2 linked regions of the Acuticoccus sp. I52.16.1 genome follow. Each later gene encodes a partner of the first gene's protein in a complex. Links are inferred from orthologs where the notes say so. Each region holds a gene or a part of one and is shown in the gene's direction. Other genes may lie near its edges.

Region 1 (3,076 bases):
TCGTCCGTCTTCATCCGTGTATCGGCGAAGTATAGGGATGAGGCAAACGGGATGAGAAGCACCACGAACCAGCCCGTCCACCCTGGAAGCAAGCCCGATCCATAAAGGGCGTAGGCGGGGATCATCACATAGGTCAGAAAATCGATGATCAGGTCCAGCAGCGCCCCGTCGAACACGAGCGCGTTGGTGTGAACGTCGTAGCGGCGGGCCAAGGGGCCATCGATCCCGTCGACGACGAAGGCGACGGCCAGCCAGATCGCCATCATGGCCCAATCCTGCCGCGCGGCCTCCAGCAGTGCGAGCATGGCAAGCGATGCGCCCGCGGCGGTGAATAGGTGGACAGCGTAGGCTTTTAATCGCATTCGACAATGGATACCCTTTTTCCGCCGATGGAGAAAAGCGGATCGTATCGGATGGCCGTTTCGCGGCCGTCGACAGCGTCCCGATAGAGCTTTCGCAGTCACAGGAGAGCGGCCGAGGTGGCCGCGCATCGGACGATAACGCGGCATACGGACCGCACTCACGACGAGCGTTCGTCCCGCGTCGCTCGGGTGAGCGGACGCCACCAAATTCCACATGCCGCAGTGCTTCGGGGATTTCTGGTGGGCGGTGAGGGATTCGAACCCCCGACCTACTGGGTGTAAACCAGCCGCTCTAACCAGCTGAGCTAACCGCCCGTGGCGGCAGGAATAGCGTGCAGCCGGCGTTCTGGAAAGGTCGTCCACAAAGTCGTCTGAAAGTCGCTTGACACCTGAGCGGGGGGGCCTTAGTTCAGCAGCTCTCGCGGGCACAGCGGCAACGCAAAGCCCGGATGCGGGGGTGTAGCTCAGTTGGTTAGAGCGCCGGCCTGTCACGCCGGAGGTCGCGGGTTCGAGTCCCGTCACTCTCGCCATTCATATCCCCTCTCCCACATCGCAGTCCGCACACGGCTCCCTCACACGGCGCCCTCGCCAGGGTCGGCGGATCGCGGGCACTCGCCCGCCGCCGTGCCGTGGCTCGTCCCCCTCGCGTCCCGCATACCTGCCCCGCGCGGACCACTTCGCCGCGGAGCATCGCCGGCTCGTCGCCGCGGGGGTCGAATTCGAGGTGACGCCTCGGCACGAGACCTATGGGACGGTCGCGGTCTGTCGCGACCCGTACGGCGACCGCTGGGTCCTCCTGTCGGCCCGATCCGACCCGCGCGCAGGCCACGCACGGGACACGGAGCGGCGCTAAGGTGCCGGCGGGAGAGGCGATCGGCAACGCAGTGCACATCCAACCGTCGATGCAAGCGAGCCAAATTCGCGCGTCAGGTTGCGGCGATCAGCGGTTTGAGTCATTCCAAGGACGCCATACATGGAATGAGGCGACGTGACGGCGCTGACGCGTCCGCCCGCGCCTCGAAGGGGTATGAATGGAAGACCTCCTCACCAGCTACCTTCCGGTGATCATTTTCGCCGGGATCGCCACCGTCATCGGCCTCGCGCTGCTCGTCGTGCCGTTCCTCGTCGCGTACAAGTCGCCCGACAGCGAGAAGCTGTCCGCCTACGAGTGCGGCTTCAACGCGTTCGACGATGCCCGCATGAAGTTCGACATCCGGTTCTACCTGGTCGCGATCCTGTTCATCATCTTCGACCTGGAGGTGGCGTTCCTGTTCCCGTGGGTGCTGTCGTTCGACCATATCGGCTGGTTCGGGTTCGGCTCGGTGATGCTCTTCCTCGGGATCCTCACCATCGGTTTCGTGTATGAGTGGAAGAAGGGAGCGCTGGAATGGAATTGACCAAGGACAAGCCGATCCTCGACCAGCGTGGTCTGGGCACCGGCGGCGCTCCGGCGATCGCGCAGCCCGTCCCCGGCAACCAGCCGGACGACGCGTTCTTCAAGTCCGTGTCGGACGAGCTGTCCGACAAGGGCTTCGTCGTCACCTCGACCGAGGCGCTCATCCAGTGGGCCCGCACCGGTTCGCTGATGTGGATGACGTTCGGCCTCGCCTGCTGCGCCGTCGAGATGATGCAGATGTCGATGCCGCGCTACGACGTCGAGCGCTTCGGCGTCGCCCCGCGCGCCTCGCCGCGTCAGTCGGACGTGATGATCGTCGCCGGCACGCTGACCAACAAGATGGCCCCGGCGCTGCGCAAGGTGTACGATCAGATGCCGGAGCCGCGCTACGTCATCTCGATGGGCTCGTGCGCCAACGGCGGCGGCTACTACCACTATTCCTACTCGGTGGTGCGCGGCTGCGACCGCGTGGTCCCGGTCGACGTCTATGTCCCCGGCTGCCCGCCGACGGCGGAGGCGCTGCTCTACGGGATCCTCCTGTTGCAGCGCAAAATCCGGCGCACCGGCACGATCGAGCGTTAAGATGGCCTTCGAACCCGACATCAGCGCCCTGGAAGACCTCGCCGAGATGGTCCGCACGCAGGCGGGCGAGGGCGTGGTCTCCTCCGAAATCAGCTTCAAGCAGCTCACCATCACGGTGACGCGCGAGGCGATCGTCGACGTCGTGCGCTTCCTGCGCGACGACCCCCGCGCGGCCTTCGTCAACCTGGTCGACATCTGCGGCGTGGACTGGCCCTCGCGGCCGGAGCGGTTCGAGGTGGTCTACCACTTCCTCTCGCCGGTGCAGAACCAGCGCGTGCGCCTCAAGGTCCTGACCGACGAAGTGACCCCCGTCGCGTCGATCACGTCGCTCTTCCCGGCCGCCGACTGGTACGAGCGCGAGGCCTACGACCTCTACGGCATCCTCTTCACCAACCACCCGGACCTGAGGCGCATCCTCACCGACTACGGCTTCGACGGGTATCCGCTGCGCAAGGACTTCCCCCTGACCGGGTTCGTCGAGGTGCGCTACGACGACGAGGCCAAGCGCGTGGTGTACGAGCCGGTGAAGCTGGCCCAGCAGTTCCGCGACTTCGACTTCCTCTCCCCCTGGGAGGGAACGGACTACATCCTGCCCGGCGACGAGAAGGCGACGAACTGATGGCCGAGGAGAAGCACGGTCACTGCCAGTGCGGCGCGGTCAGCTTCACGGCGACCGTCCCCGGCGACGAGATCGACGCATGCCATTGCGGCACCTGCCGGCGGATGAACGCCGGGC
Region 2 (3,213 bases), 4.3 Mb from region 1 along the record:
GGGGAGGGTGGCTGACGCCGCGTCGCGCCAGTGGCGAGGCGCCGCCATGCAGCCGGCGCGGGGCTGGCGGGCGGCGCCGCGGCGCCGTCGACAAAGCGGCGGAGCGGTCCCACTTGCAAGGCGACGACCAACCCGCTGACCTCGACCCATGCCCCATGATCCCTTCAGCCGCCGTGTGCTCGCCCTCGCGCTGGCGGCCGCACTCCTGATCCTCGCCTATGAGGCGGGGCCGGCCTTGCGCCAGGCGCTGCGGGCACCGGTGGCCGAGCCGCGCATCGTCACGCCGCGCGGCGAGCTGGCCCCGGCGGAGAACAGCACGATCGCCGTCTTCGAGCGTGCGCGCGACAGTGTCGTCTCCATCTCCACCTCGCGCCGCGTGGTCGACTATTGGACGCGCAACGCCCACGACGTGCCGCGCGGCACCGGGTCGGGCTTCGTGTGGGACAAGGCGGGGCACATCGTCACCAACAACCACGTCATCCAGGGCGCCTCGTCGGCCTCGGTGCGGCTGGCGGACGGGCGCGTGTTCGACGCTTCGCTGGTGGGGACCGATCCGACGCACGACATCGCCGTCCTCGAGATCGACGTGCGCGAGGCGGACCTGCCGGCGCTGGCGATCGGCACCAGCGCGGACCTGAAGGTGGGGCAGTCGGTGCTGGCCATCGGCAACCCGTTCGGACTCGACTGGACGCTGACGACCGGGATCATCTCCGCGCTCGACCGCGAGCTGCCGAACGACGAAGGCGGGGTGATTCGCGGCCTCATCCAGACCGACGCGGCGATCAATCCCGGCAACTCCGGAGGCCCGCTGATCGACAGTGCCGGCCGGCTGATCGGCGTCAACACAGCGATTTTCAGCCCCTCCGGGTCGAGCGCGGGCATCGGCTTCGCGGTCCCGGTCGATGCGGTGAACCGGGTCGTGCCGCAGATCCTCGCCTCCGGCCTCTACCGTCCGCCGGTCCTGGGCGTCGTCTCCGATCCGCGGGCGGATGCGCTGCTGGCGCGCCAGGGCGTGCAAGGCGTCTTGATCCTGTCGGTCGATCCGGGGACGCCGGCGGCCGAGGCTGGGCTGAGGCCTGTGCGCCAGACCCGCGGCGGCGAGATCGTTCCGGGGGACGTCATCGTGGCGCTCGACGGGGAGACGTTGGGCGGAACCGAGGCACTGCGGGCCGCGCTCGATCGGCGCCGCGCGGGGGATCGGGTGCGGCTGGGCCTTTTGCGCGAGGGGGCACCCGCAGAGGTTGAGGTAACTCTGGCGGCGGCGGGATGACGGCGAAGATGGGATCGGCATGACGGGGGCGGTGGACGCGCTACCGAGTAGGGTCTAAGAGGGCATATCCGCTTGGGGTTGCTGCTCCCCTTGGAGCCGCACTTCGACACGTCCGCGCCGCGCGAGAGACTGCATGACAATTGCTGCGCTGTTTTTTTACCTCTTTGCCGCGGTCATGGTGGCCTCGGCCTTGATGGTCATCTCGTCGCGAAATCCGGTTCACTCTGTCCTGTTCCTGATCCTCGCGTTCCTCAATGGTGCCGGTATCTTCATGATGACCGGGGCCGAATTCCTCGCGCTGATCCTCGTGGTCGTCTACGTCGGCGCGGTGCTCGTCCTGTTCCTCTTCGTGGTGATGATGCTCGACGTGGACTTTGCCGAACTGCGGCAGGGGTTCATGCAGTACCTCCCCGTCGGGGCGCTGGTGGGCGTGGTTCTGTTGGTCGAGCTGATCTTCGTCCTGGGCGCCTACACGCTGGCTCCCACGGTCGCCGCTCAGGTCGTCCTGCCGATCCCGCCCCCCTCCGAAGTGTCGAACACCGAGGCGCTCGGCCTCGTGCTGTACACGCGCTATGCGTTCTACTTCCAGGTGTGCGGGCTCATCCTGCTGGTCGCGATGGTGGGCGCCATCGTCCTGACCCTGCGTCACCAGGCGATCGCCAAGCGCCAGGACATCGGCAAGCAGGTCCACCGGACCCGCGAAGAGGCGATCGAGGTGCGCGACGTCGCATCCGGCAGGGGGCTGCAACTGTGATAGACATTTCACATTACCTGACCGTCTCGGCGATCCTTTTTGTCATCGGAGTGTTTGGCATTTTTCTGAATAGAAAGAATGTCATCGTCATTTTGATGTCGATCGAGCTGATCCTGCTGGCGGTGAACATCAACTTCGTCGCCTTTTCGGCGGAGCTCAACGATCTGGTCGGCCAGGTGTTCGCCCTCTTCGTCCTCACGGTGGCGGCGGCGGAGGCCGCGATCGGCCTCGCCATCCTCGTCGCCTTCTTCCGCAACCGTGGCTCCATCGCGGTTGAAGACATCGACACGCTGAAGGGCTGACCCGGTGGTCCAACTTCTCGTCTTCCTGCCGCTCTTCGGCTTCCTCTTCGCCTTCCTGTTCGGCCGCAAGGTCGGGGCGCTCGCAGCTCAGGTGGTCACCACCGGGTTCCTGTTCGTCTCGGCCGTATTGGCCTGGATCATCTTCATCGCCTGGGGCTTCGGCGACTCGCCGACCGAGCGCATCATGCTGATGGAGTGGATCATCTCTGGCGATCTCGACATCGCCTGGGCGCTGCGCGTCGACACGCTGACCGCGGTCATGCTGGTGGTGGTCTGCACGGTCTCCGCGCTCGTCCACCTCTACTCCTTCGGCTACATGAGCCACGACCCGGCCAAGGCGAAGTTCTTCGCCTACCTGTCGCTGTTCACCTTCGCGATGCTGATGCTCGTGACGGCCGACAACCTCTTGCAGATGTTCTTCGGCTGGGAGGGCGTGGGCCTCGCGTCCTATCTTCTCATCGGCTTCTGGTCGGACCGGCCGTCGGCCAACGCGGCGGCGATCAAGGCCTTCGTGGTCAACCGCGTCGGCGATTTCGGCTTCCTCCTCGGCATCTTCACCATCTTCGCGCTGTCGGGCGTGGTGCAGCTCGACGCCGTGTTCAGCGCCGGCCCGGCGATGAGCCAGACGACGTTCGACTTCCTCGGCATGGAGCTGAACGCGCTGGAACTCGCCTGCTTCCTCCTGTTCGTCGGCGCGATGGGCAAATCGGCTCAGTTCGGCCTGCACACCTGGCTGCCGGACGCGATGGAAGGTCCGACCCCGGTCTCCGCGCTGATCCACGCCGCCACCATGGTGACGGCCGGCGTCTTCATGGTCGCGCGCATGTCGCCGCTCTACGAGTTCGCGCCCCACGCGCTCGGCTTCGTGACCTTCATCGGCGCGACCA

Evidence for each region. Proteins that work in one complex are often made in the same cells at the same time.
Region 2: the proteins of MRB58_RS01475 (region 1) and MRB58_RS20670 are in contact, whole or in part, in a cryo-EM structure (PDB 7NYH), measured with the Escherichia coli proteins. The link is inferred for Acuticoccus sp. I52.16.1 from one-to-one orthologs.

What each region holds. Positions count from the first base shown.
Region 1 is NZ_CP094828.1:322,165-325,240, forward strand. What follows is about bases 383-3,076. They hold MRB58_RS01475 (NADH-quinone oxidoreductase subunit A), read left to right. Parts: upstream 383-1,393; coding sequence 1,394-1,759; downstream 1,760-3,076. Other genes in these bases: MRB58_RS24905 (VOC family protein), read left to right, coding at 964-1,215; MRB58_RS01480 (NADH-quinone oxidoreductase subunit B family protein), read left to right, coding at 1,750-2,340; MRB58_RS01485 (NADH-quinone oxidoreductase subunit C), read left to right, coding at 2,342-2,959; MRB58_RS01490 (GFA family protein), read left to right, coding at 2,959-3,076. Outside these bases: MRB58_RS01460 (phosphatidylcholine/phosphatidylserine synthase), read right to left, coding at 1-305. UniProt on the Escherichia coli protein: NDH-1 shuttles electrons from NADH, via FMN and iron-sulfur (Fe-S) centers, to quinones in the respiratory chain. The immediate electron acceptor for the enzyme in this species is believed to be ubiquinone.
Region 2 is NZ_CP094828.1:4,586,729-4,589,941, forward strand. The notes cover bases 383-3,213. They hold MRB58_RS20670 (NADH-quinone oxidoreductase subunit J), read left to right. Parts: upstream 383-1,403; coding sequence 1,404-2,024; downstream 2,025-3,213. Other genes in these bases: MRB58_RS20665 (S1C family serine protease), read left to right, coding at 383-1,270; nuoK (NADH-quinone oxidoreductase subunit NuoK), read left to right, coding at 2,021-2,326; nuoL (NADH-quinone oxidoreductase subunit L), read left to right, coding at 2,331-3,213. Also shown: MRB58_RS20660 (ion transporter), read left to right, coding at 1-15; more of MRB58_RS20665, read left to right, coding at 149-382. UniProt on the Escherichia coli protein: NDH-1 shuttles electrons from NADH, via FMN and iron-sulfur (Fe-S) centers, to quinones in the respiratory chain. The immediate electron acceptor for the enzyme in this species is believed to be ubiquinone.